Candidatus Finniella inopinata: one gene and its partner. The protein of the gene in region 1 interacts with the protein of each later gene in a pairwise test. Links are inferred from orthologs where the notes say so. Each region holds a gene or a part of one and is shown in the gene's direction. Other genes may lie near its edges.

Region 1 (5,458 bases):
GTGCATCCGCCGGCGGCGCTTTTGTGGGGAATGTGGGTCGCGCTTTACCACGTTTGAACGCATTCAGTTGCGTGACCTGGTGGTTGCCAAAAAAAATGGAATTCGTGTTCCTTTTGATCGGGATAAATTGGCCCAGTCCATCACAAGTGCTGTTCACAAACGCAATCTTGACCCAGAACGAGTTGAAAAGTTAATTTCTAGCCTTGTCAGACAACTTGAAACATCGGGCGATCAAGAGGTTTCCACCAAACTGATTGGCGAAATGGCAATGCAGGCTTTATTCCACCTTGATTCTGTAGCCTACGTTCGGTTTGCCAGCGTTTATCATGATTTCACTGATGTGAGCGACTTTATCGAATTTATCCAACGATTGAAAACCGAACCTTCCGCCTCCTTCGGCTTTCCTGCTGACTAATTAATGCAAAATACGCATGGCCATCTTGCGTTTTATACTTAAATATCCACAATCATCAAAAAATTTTTCCAATATTTTGTATTATTTTAAAATAAACCTTGTCAAATACTAAGAATTGTTTACATAATTTAATGCATTCACTTTTTTAATCGCAAGGAGCAGCGTATGCGTAAATCGCAGGTCAGCCATTTTTATCTGATAGTAACGTTAGCAGTATCATTCTTATCAACCGGAAGCATGGCTTCTCAGGGTGAAGAAAAAGACGCCGAGAAGAAAAAAGAGGGTTTAACTTCCCTACTGAAACCTGCATTTTCACCTGCATCAGCGACACCAAAGCTCACAGAAGATTCCTCAAAGGATAAGACACAATACATTCCTGTAAAAACACCAGCTGAGGATTTGTTTTCGCTTACAGATGACACAGATATTGTAAAACTTGTGCTTAGTAAGCCACAGGCCTATCAAATTCACCTAATATCCTATCAACCTGCTGCAGCTGATATTTCACAAATTGAAAGCAGCATAGTGAAACGTGGCGATAGTTTTCATGGCTCCACAATGACTATAGATCTTCAGTTTTTGACTGGAGAGGTACGTCACTATCACATAAGCCCTTCTCGTTATGGATGGAGCTGCGGTTAGTCCCTTTTGATTACGGGAAAAAATAGACTTTAACGAAACAATCCACGCCACCACCGGTCAGCGAATCTGTAAAACTTGTTTTTTTTACCGTTTTCGCTTACCTTAAATCCGCATAATCAAGTCAATCATATTTTAACAAGGAATAGTAAAGTCGTGACTCTTCAAAGAACATTATCCATCCTAAAACCAGATGTGACCCGTCGCCATTTAACAGGAAAGGTCAATGCAAAAATTGAAGAATCCGGCCTGCGTATTGTGGCTCAAAAACGTCTTCATCTATCGAAAGTGCAAGCACAACTGTTTTATGCCGTTCATGCCGAACGCGCTTTCTTTAATGACCTGTGCGATTTCATGTGCGCTGGACCAGTTGTTGTTCAGGTTCTAGAAGGTGAAAATGCAGTGGCCCACTATCGTGAAGTCATGGGTGCCACCAATCCTGCTAATGCAGCTGAAGGCACAATCCGTCGCGATTTCGCTGAATCCATAGAAGCAAACTCAGTGCACGGTTCTGATTCTGCTGAAAATGCACAAATTGAAATTGCTTTCTTTTTCAGTCAACTTGAAATTGTTGGTTAATTTAAACTTACCAAACTTGATAACGGGTGTCCGCGTCGTTGCGGCACCTGTTGTTGTTTACGGAATCTATAATTCCCATCCTTACCTTGCCTTTTGGATTTTTTTCATCGCTGGCCTAACCGATTGGTTGGATGGCTTCACAGCACGTTATTACAATCAAGAATCCATTCTTGGACAATTATTTGATCCACTGGCAGATAAGTTTTTAATCATCACCGTAACTATTGCCTTAATGGTGTCTCACCGAATGCCTGTGTGGCTGTCCGTTGCGATTATTGGCCGCGATGTATTACTTTTAGCAGGATCGGGCTTAGTCTGGCTTTATCACCTGCCTATCAATCTTAAACCCCTGGTTATTGGAAAGGTAAGCACCTTCCTTCAAATTTTCCTTTGTTTGTTCTTATTAGGCTTGGAAATCTTGGTTGCTCCACCGGCCTTAGCAAAAAGCTTTTTAGCCGTTCTGTTTTACGCTACTCTTACAGCAACAACTTTTTCTGGATTAGCCTATGCCAAAGTCTTTTGCTGCAGCCTTAGAAAGCCCTAATTTTTGGCGCATCCTTGTTGTGACAGTATTAGTGGGCTACGCCTTTACCGTATTCCTTAGCAGCATCAGCAGTATTCTATCACCCTTCATCGCTGGCTTTATAGGGGCGTACATTTTTAGCGGTTTAGTCCAAAAGCTCGAAAATTATAAGATTCCAAGAGTAGTCGCCGCCCTGTTGATCATTGTTACGTTACTTGTCGTCTTGATTGTTCTGGGAATGGTAGCTGTCCCTTTCCTACAAAAGGAACTCATTATTCTAAGCAAAAATTTACCAAGCCTAGCCAGCCGAGCTTATGAGATTCTGGAACGGGTTTTCCATTCATTGAATTCTGCCAAAATTGGGGATCTAGACCTAAGAAGCCTTAATCTGGAACTGAATCAATCCATCAGCTTTCTGGCCCAATGGGTTATTCATTTTGCCGTTAATATTATCGGCAATGGGACAGCCTTTGCGAACATTGTAACATTCATCCTTTTGAGCCCTTTGGTCATGTTTTACTTTTTAAAAGACTGGCCTCGTTTTATTGCATCCCTTAACCAACTGTTGCCTGAATCCAGCGCTGAGTCTGCTCGAACGGTTGTTGTAAAAATTCACAAGACACTCGCCTCCTATGGGCATGGGCAAGTCATTTTATGTGCTATTTTGATGGTCTTATATTCCATAGGGTTATCGTTGGTTGGACTCAGGCAAGCTATTTTTATCGGGATGCTGACAGGTTGCCTGGCTTTTATTCCCTATGTCGGTATGTTGGTCGGACTTTTGGCCAGTTTAGCTGTTGCCTTTGAACAGTTCCAAGACTGGTCATCTATCCTTATGGTTGGTGGAATTTATGCAACCATTCATCTGATAGAAAGCAATTTTTTGACCCCTTACCTTATTGGTGACCGGGTTGGTCTGCACCCGATTTGGATTTTGTTCGCCCTGCTGGCGGGTGGTCTATGGTTTGGGTTTGTGGGCATTTTGCTGGCCATACCTGTAGCAGCAGCGGTGGGGGTTTTGGTCCGATCTATTTTCACCCCCTCTACCCCAAAATCTTAGAGTTGATTAGGGTTAGCATAGGCAATGATTGCGTCAATTGCCGGCTCGTAGAATTTATCACGGCCATCTCGTTGAATAGAAATAAGCTTCTTTTCTACTAAACTTGTCATAACACGACCCACATATTGAGAACTTTTCCCCATTTCCTTTGCCATCTGTGATGCGGTCATAGAAGAATTAGTGCGTATTCCGGCGAAAATCGAATAGTGATTCCGGTCTAAACCGAACGGCAATTCCGGCTCAATTCGAATGGTGATTCTGGTCTAATCCGAACGGCAATTCCGGTTCAAATCGAACAGTGATTCCGGCTCAAATCGAACAGTGATTCCGGTTCAAATCAAACAGTGATTCTGGTTTAAATCGAATAACGATTCCAAGACGAAGCGATGGCCTTTGACCTCCTGTATCAAGGAGACCTTTGGTTATAAAACGCGTTTTATGAACGCTGTATCCTTTTTTTGTTCAACAAAACATGAAAGGAACAGCCCATGTCACGGAGTCACATATCAATGAGAAAGATCAGAGAAATCTTACGTTTACGGTACAGCTGTGGATGTAGTTACCAGGAGATAGCCAAGAGCATTGGCATTAGCGCGAGTACGGCGGTTGAAGGCGTCAAGAGGGCAAAAGCAGTTAACTTAAGCTGGCCTGTGCCCGACAATCTAGGCGACGAAGAGTTGGAGATCAAGCTGTATCCGCCTGCTCAAAAAATCAATAAAGAACAACGGGGAGAGATTGATTGCATTTATATTCATAAAGAACTCAAGTGCAAGCATGTTACGTTACAATTATTATGGAGTGAGTATAAAGAAAAGTACCCCCAAGGGATTAGCTACAGCCAGTTCTGCGACGTTTACCGAGGATGGCGTAATTCAACACTTGATGTCTGGATGCACCAGACCCACAAAGCAGGAGAGAGACTTTTTGTGGATTATGCCGGTCAAACGATGTCCGTTGTAACGGATACGTCGACAGGGGAAGTCGGTGAAGCACAGATTTTTGTAGCTGCGCTTGGTGCGTCCAGTTTTACCTACGTGGAGGCCACATGGACCCAAACGCTTGCAGACTGGATCAAGTCTCACGTGAATGCGTTTGAATATTATGGTGGCTGTCCAGAGATTGTTGTGCCAGACAATTTAAAGAGTGGGGTCCATAAGGCGCATCTTTACGAACCTGATATCAACCCAACCTATCAAGATATGGCCTCTTATTACGGCGTCGCAATTATTCCAACAAGGTCAAGAAGTCCGAAGGATAAAGCTAAAGTTGAGAATGCAGTCCAACAAGTCGAGAGACAAATTCTGGCCAAGCTTCGTAACCGTACCTTTTTTAGCTTGAGCGAGTTAAACCAAGCTATTCAGCCACTTTTGGATGTCTTAAACCGACGTCCTTTCCAAAAACTGCCAGGATCCCGTTTAAGCCACTTTCAAGACCTTGAGAAACAGGCATTAAAATCCCTTCCAACAACTCGGTATGAGTACGCCGAGTGGAAAAAAGTTAAAGCCGGCTTCAACTACCATATTGAGTTAGACAAGCATTTTTACAGTGTTCCCTATGCCTTGGCAAAGGAATCTCTCTATGTTCGCTATGGACCGACGATTGTTGAAATTTTTTGTCAGAATAAATGTGTCGCGACCCATGTCAGAAGTTATGGTGCCAACGGATATACGACAAATACTCTGCACATGCCAAAAGCTCATCAAGCACAGGTGGAATGGACACCCGAACGAATTGTTTCTTGGGCCAAGAAAACGGGGGAAGCAACGGCAAAATTGATAGAAGTCATCATGGCTTCACGCGCCCATCCTCAACAGGGGTTTCGCACGTGTCTTGGGATTTTAAGGCTCGGCAAGAGTTACGGTGAAGACCGTTTAGAGCTGGCTTGTAAAAGGGCTTTAGAGATAGGAGGCCACAGTTACAAAAATGTTGAATCTATTTTGAAGAACAAGATGGATCAACAGTCTTTATCCTCGTCCTCAGAAGTCAATAGCCTCTCTGATTCTCACGAATATATTCGTGGCCAAAAATACTTTAAATAATCTAAAAAAGGAGACCCTTTCATGTTACTGAATCCAATTGTTTACAACCTTCAAAAACTTCGTCTTCATTCTATGGCAAAAGCCTTTAAAGAACAGCTGGAGCAACCAACCATAACGCAGCTGAGCTTTGAAGAACGTCTTGGCTTGTTGGTTGATACAGAAGTCATCGCCCGGGAAAACAGGCAATTACAGGCACGCTTGCG
Region 2 (6,503 bases), on another replicon or contig:
ATGGAAAGACATAGATGAAAAGGTTTCTTTTTAGGACTTCTTAAAACCGTTTTGGGAGGAAGTAAGATACGGCCTTTTCCTTTTTCCCCGTTTAGGGTCAAGCCGTAGGCTTTCGGCGCCCCTGTAAAATTTGTGTACAAAACCTTCAGAGTATGTAATATAAACCCCTAGGATGGTGTCGTGTCTGAGGGGATGTCGTATGTTTTCGCTGCATTTCCAAGGAGAGGCCAGGCTTTGTATTCTTTACGAATAACTTAAGTCTGGAAAAACTTTAAGGGATGTAGAATGGATTGGGATAAGTTACGTGCCTTTCATGTAGTCGCAAGGTGTGGAAGTTTTGCTAAGGCAGCACAAGAATTTCATTTGTCTCCTTCGGCTGTTAGTCGCCAAATTGCTGATATTGAACACAGCTTAGGCGTCAGTTTATTTAATCGCCACCCCCGCGGATTAACGCTAACTGGGTCCGGTGAAATCCTATTCCAAAACACGGCAGAAGTTTTAGAAAAATTGCGCGAAACGGAGATGCTTTTAAAAAGTGATCGCAACGAAGCTAAGGGTTTGCTTCGTGTGGCTACGACTTTTGCCTTAAGTAATTCCTGGTTAACACGTTACTTGAAAAACTTTTTCGACCTCTATCCTGATATACAACTGACCATAATTGGTAACGATGATGAATTGGACTTACAAATTCGTCAGGCCGATGTAGCGATTCGAACGGCTTTGCCCCATCAGCCAGAGCTTGTACAGATTTATCTGACAACTTTTCATCTAAGGCTGTACGCTTCGAGGGAGTATTTAGACAAATTTGGCATTCCCAAGGAGCCAGAAGATTTAAGCCAACACCGCTTATTGGTTTACGGTGATGATGCACCTAACCCCTTCGGCAATATCAATTGGCTTTTACATTTTGGTTTACAAAAAAATCAACCCCCACGGACTCCATTTTTACGAATAAATTCTGCTTATGGTCTTACAAGATGCGTAGAAGCTGGTCTTGGGATTGCTGCTATTTCTAAGGAATATGCCATCGCTGAGACAACTGATTTAGTAGTTCTGCCGAATTTTATTGGACCGTCCGTTAAAATTTACTATGTTTATCCTAAATCTTTACAAAAATTTAAAAGGGTTACTGTTCTTGGTGATTTTTTAAGGGAAACTTTGGAAAAAGAAAACGCCGAACAGAATTCAAATAGCTAGGGCAAAAAATAAATAGTATGTCTTTTGGGCGCCTTCGGGTTAATAAACAGGTTGTTTTCGCAACATTAGGTAATTGTGTGGAGTGCTATGACGTCACTTTATACAGTTTTTTTGCAACGTTATTGGCGCCCCTTTTTTTTCCGTCAGACAGGCCCGGTTTATCCTTATTGGCTAGCTTTGCTGCCTTTGCCTTAGGTATGGCTATGCGCCCCTTAGGGGGCATCGTTTTTGGACATGTCGGGGATAAATATGGTCGAAAATATGCTTTAAAAACCTCACTTTTCTTAATTGTTTTACCAACGCTAGTCATCAGCTTGTTGCCAACGTATCAAGAAATTGGTGCAGCAGCCCCCATCGTTTTAGTTTCTTGTTTGCTTTTGCAAGGATTATGTGTCGGGGGGGAATATTCCGGTGCCTCAGTATTTGTCGTTGAGCATACAAAGAAAAGTAGTCCTGGTTTTTGGGGCGCTGTTCTTATTTCCTCTGGATTTTTGGGTAGCTTAATCGGAACATTGATGGGATACCTGTTCACAAAATATTTTGATCCTGCATGGGGTTGGCGATTCCCCTTTCTAATTGGCGGCGTTTTTGGGTTGATTGGCTTTCATCGTTCATACAAACTGCAAGAAACCCCTGACTTCCAAAAGATTATTGATGAAAAGTTGACAATTACAAGACCACTGCTCACTGTCTTGAAAAGCTACCCTCTAAATTTTATGTGCGTAATTTGTGTTGGTGGAGCTTCGTTTATACCCGTTTATGCCGCAACAACCTATCTGGGGTCCATTTTGTCCCAAGACTTGAACCTGGCTCATTCGCAAATTATGCTTTTTTATAGCCTGGCCATGGTCATCTATTTGGTTTTTCTTCCCATTATGGGGGCTTTGGGCGACCGTTTCGGCGCCAAAAGAATGATGATCTTAGGTGCCCTTGGTATGGTTTTCTTATCTTACCCTTTGTTTTGTTTATTATCGGCCCGCACGCTGATGGCGGCCATCATTACGCAAGTTGTTTTATCAATCTTGAATACCATTTTCTCAGGTCCCTCTTTATTGTTTAAAGCGGGTCTTTTCCCAACAACCGGTCGACATAGTGCCTTGGGAGTTGGATATAATTTAGGGGGCGCCATCTTCGGTGGCACAGGACCCTTGATTTGCGCCGCGCTTGTAGGGTGGTCGAATGATTATCGATCCGCAGGTTTATATGTAACGTTTGGTGGCCTTTTAGGGTTAATTGGGGTCTGCTTTGCCCGAAAAGTCGATCACAGCTTTGAAAAACAAGCTGACCAAGTGTCTAAAATTAAACAGCTGGTTGCCTAAAGCATTTTCCGAAGATTTATACTCCTTCTAAATGCAAAACTAAATCTTCTTGATTTCATCGCAAAAAGGTCTATCTTTATACTGTTGATGCAAATCAACTATGGCGATAAACATCATGTGAAATAGACGGAGCGGACCCGGGGGCGGTACCCGGCGCCTCCACCAAAAATATGGGGGCGAAATAGGATCGACGTACGTGATAAAGATATGATTTTTGCCCGGCATTGTTCCGCCGTTATCGGGCTATTTTTATAAGTGCCAATTTAAACAGCACTCGCTTAGGTGCAAACCGTAATCGTCGGAAAGCTGCAAATGCTAACCGCGGTCAACGTTTTGCAATCGCTGCCTAACCTTCAGTATTACTGTCGGTAAGGTTGTGAAACTTAGCGCGGTACGGGGGCAACCGGGCAACAGAATGCCCCCACTTTGTTAGGGATTTTAAAAGTTATTTGGGGTTCAAGTGAGCAAAAAAGATCAACTTGATTATGAGAAAATGGTTCAGGTAGCACTGGGGGCTGTTGTTCGTGAGGCTTTGTCCGTGGCTGCTAATTATGGTTTACCAGACCTCCATCACTTTTATGTAACGTTTGCAACCGACCACCCATTGGTACAAATTCCTGATTATTTGCGGGAACAGTACATGGATGAAATGACCATTGTTTTGCAGCATGAGTTTTGGGATTTAACGGTTGATGATACCCGGTTTGCGGTCACGTTATGTTTTGATGATATAAATGAACGGCTTGTCATTCCTTTTGAATCAATCATCAGCTTTGTTGACCCATCAGTTAAATTTGGTTTGCAATTTAGCCCTGAATATACAGCGCTGGAACCAGGTGAAGAGGATACTCAAGCGCCAATTACACCGGCTGTGGATGAAAACGGCAACCCCGTATCAAACGTGGTGACCTTGGATACGTTTCGCAAGAAACCCTAAATGAAGGCTAAAAAAGCTCCTTCCTCCTTTTCTTTGCCGGGATTTTCGTTGCTAGAAATAGCCATGGTGCTGTGCATAATTGGAATTATCGGCAGTTTTGCATTGCCCGCTCTGACACAGATGATGAAACAACAAAAGGTTCATAAAACAGAGCAACACCTTAACCAAATCACTCAAGCCTTGGCCAGCTTCGTTTTAACTCACAAGCGCCTACCTTGTGCTGCCGCACCTGGAGGTTCTGATGGCGTCAGTCAAAACGGCCGTGTCATTGGTTTGGTACCCTACAGAACTCTGGGCCTACCCGAAGCCACCGCCAAAGACGGATATCGCCACTGGATAACGTATGCCGTCGTGCCAGAGCTTACCAATACAGACGACCTGATGATGCCCCAAACAGATTCTGCCCCTGAAAGGGTTTTCTGCGAAATTAGTAACCCCCTTGCCGAGGTACAGGTTCATGACGCGCAAGGTCGATCGGTTATGCAAAATAGCAGGGGAGATTTTATCGCCTTTGTCTTGGTTAGCCATGGTACCAAGGGAGAAGGAGCCTTTACTGATGCTGGCAATCGAAGACCAACCTCTTCCCACGATAAGGCTGTGAATGCGGCCGATGATTTAATCTTCGTTGATCGCCAGCCATCTGCGGACCCGGACAATTTTTTTGATGATACCGTACGGTGGGTCACCCGCAATAATTTACTGGCTATTTATGGACAAAAGCCCTGTCAACGACGGGACGATGCCAATCACTCGCTTGATTAATCAAAATGGCTAAGCAAACGCAAAGAACCGACATGCTAAAGACTCTTGGGTTATTGGATTGGACTGCCATCAGTGATCAAATTAACCATCACCTACAGGAATATTTTGCCGGCAGATCTTCTTTGGTCATTGCCGGCTTCAGCCAACATCAATTTGAGCCCGACATTATGTCCTATTTGCAGTTTTGGCATCAACAGGGCGGGGTGTGCTGCCTGCCCGTGATTGTAGGCCCTGACCAAGCGCTTGCTTTCCGGCAGTGGAATGTTGATAAACCGTTGGTAAAGGGTGTTTATGACATTTGGACGCCCCCAGAGACGGAGCCTGAAGTGATTCCCGACGTGCTTTTGGTCCCCTTGGTTGCCTTTGGTCCGTTTGGCGCGCGCCTGGGGCGTGGGGGAGGATATTATGACCGGACCATAAAGGCTTTGCGAGGCAGGGTGCAAAAACCGCAGGTTATAGGGGTGGCTGCGCACCAGCAATTTATAGAATTCTTGGAGACAAACCCCCACGACGAACCCCTCGACGGCGTCGTGACCGACAAGGGGATTTGGAGTGAAGGGTTTAGGTAGGGCGTCCAAAATTACCTAAATTACATACCTCTATATCTATAAATTCTTGAATAGGGATTCGAAATTTCCATTAACATTGCCTCAACTGACTTCTTCGTTTCCTCATCACCCTGTACCCATTTATCCTCGTGACTTGACAGAAAAGACTGGACAACTTTTGGCATAATGTCTTTTAAAATCTGACAAGCTGCTAGCGCCTTTGAAAAAACTTTATCTTTTGAAAAAAGCGGTGATTTGAATAACGTTTCCCATTTGCTCAATAAATTCTCAGACCTCTTTTTTAAAGCTTCTTCGTACAATTTCAATAATTGATCTTGTCTGGAGGGACTAAAATGAAGCTTTTGAAACTTTTCAACATTTAATTCAGAATGAAACTGATCCGAAAAATGTTGCAGCCAATCAAATGCGCCTATAATTCCAGGTTCAGGTATGCTTGCTTTAACACAAGCAAACAGAGCTTGTGAAATTGCTTCGGGAGTGGTCGTTGGGTGTTGAAACGCTGCATACAGCAAGTTAGTTTTAATCTTTAGAGAAACGTGCTGATCGGTGGCAAGGCTCGTCATAATTCTGCGGAGTTGTGCTGGAGTTAGTAATTTCAACCCGTGCCCGTAACAAGATACCGTATATAAACTTTTTGGACAGCCATTCGAATCATTATAGGGGACATCCTCTTCCCAGTATATTGTATCGTCATCATCTTCACTGTATATCATATCGTCATCCATTTCGCCAAATAAGAGAATGGATGTAATTTGCCCGAATTCTTTCTTAGAGTATTTAATATCTTTTAGAGGATCTTTAGCAAAAATTTTCTGTTGAATTTGTTCATGAGATAATTCCGAAAGTACAAAGTGACTTTTTTTTGAATTTGGGGCTTTTCCTTTTTTTTCTTCTGAGGATTTTTCTAACCAAAAAACACGACCTTTGGGCTTAACTAAGTAAAGCCCAGAAACCGCACTATTATAAACCTCTATAATCTTATCTTTAACGAGCTCGTCTCTCTTGTCACTAAAGTCAACTGATTCTAAATTAGACTTACGCCACAAGCAGCCTGTATAAATTTTCTGAATCGCGTTATCAAATAGGGTGGGAATATAAAGATAGACGGCCCTATCAATTGGTTCAGGTCCTTGTGGAGCGGCGTAGGCATCAAAAATATTAGTTTTGGTTTCATCTAACCATGTGACCAGATCAAGTGCGGAAAATTGCCTTTCAGGCGCAACTTTTTGGTAAAGAGCCAACCACGCATCTACCTTGGGCTCATAAAACAGTCGGTGCAGCATTTCTCCATCAGCTGCCCTCATGTGTCCTGCTACGGCGTCCGTTAAGCGGCTGTTATCGTCATTTTTGTCTTTCAGAGGGGATGCTAATTTATCATATGAAAAATAGTGGTGCATCCAAGTTGTAATCTTACTTGGTCCTGACGCGTTTACCAGATCAGAATCAGCTGCTGAATTTGAAAAGGAAGAAGAGGAGGACGCCCATACTGACTGGCCGTGAAGACCAACAACACTGACAAAGCCTAGCAGTAAGACAGATTTAAAAAAACGTTTCATGCTAACGATCTCTTTCATTTGAGATTGATACCGTTAATGTAGAGACTATTTTTTAATATTCAAGGATTATTCTAGGGCGTGTCATCAATTAAGCCAAATAGCCGCAGCAACCAAATGTATGGCTCCCAGGAAGTTTCGAGCTGTTTTATCATATCGAGTGGCT

Evidence for each region.
Region 2: the proteins of ndk (region 1) and EQU50_RS05470 interact in binary tests that used the Escherichia coli proteins (3 or more experiments, as listed by UniProt). The link is inferred for Candidatus Finniella inopinata from one-to-one orthologs.

The regions. Positions count from the first base shown.
Region 1 is NZ_SCFB01000004.1:362,088-367,545, forward strand. Bases 35-2,921 are described here. They hold ndk (nucleoside-diphosphate kinase), read left to right. Parts: upstream 35-1,210; coding sequence 1,211-1,633; downstream 1,634-2,921. Other genes in these bases: nrdR (transcriptional regulator NrdR), read left to right, coding at 35-415; EQU50_RS03570 (hypothetical protein), read left to right, coding at 581-1,057; EQU50_RS03580 (CDP-alcohol phosphatidyltransferase family protein), read left to right, coding at 1,596-2,177; EQU50_RS03585 (AI-2E family transporter), read left to right, coding at 2,140-2,921. In the rest of the region: more of nrdR, read left to right, coding at 1-34; more of EQU50_RS03585, read left to right, coding at 2,922-3,216; EQU50_RS03590 (MarR family transcriptional regulator), read right to left, coding at 3,213-3,449; istA (IS21 family transposase), read left to right, coding at 3,726-5,255; IS21-like element helper ATPase IstB, read left to right, coding at 5,277-5,458. UniProt on the Escherichia coli protein: Major role in the synthesis of nucleoside triphosphates other than ATP. The ATP gamma phosphate is transferred to the NDP beta phosphate via a ping-pong mechanism, using a phosphorylated active-site intermediate.
Region 2 is NZ_SCFB01000006.1:102,418-108,920, forward strand. What follows is about bases 3,081-6,002. They hold EQU50_RS05470 (5-formyltetrahydrofolate cyclo-ligase), read left to right. Parts: upstream 3,081-4,220; coding sequence 4,221-4,784; downstream 4,785-6,002. Other genes in these bases: EQU50_RS05460 (SspB family protein), read left to right, coding at 3,081-3,453; EQU50_RS05465 (type II secretion system protein), read left to right, coding at 3,454-4,215; EQU50_RS05475 (hypothetical protein), read right to left, coding at 4,805-6,002. Outside these bases: EQU50_RS05445 (LysR family transcriptional regulator), read left to right, coding at 286-1,197; EQU50_RS05450 (MFS transporter), read left to right, coding at 1,215-2,516; more of EQU50_RS05460, read left to right, coding at 2,977-3,080; more of EQU50_RS05475, read right to left, coding at 6,003-6,088. UniProt on the Escherichia coli protein: Involved in the removal of 5-formyltetrahydrofolate.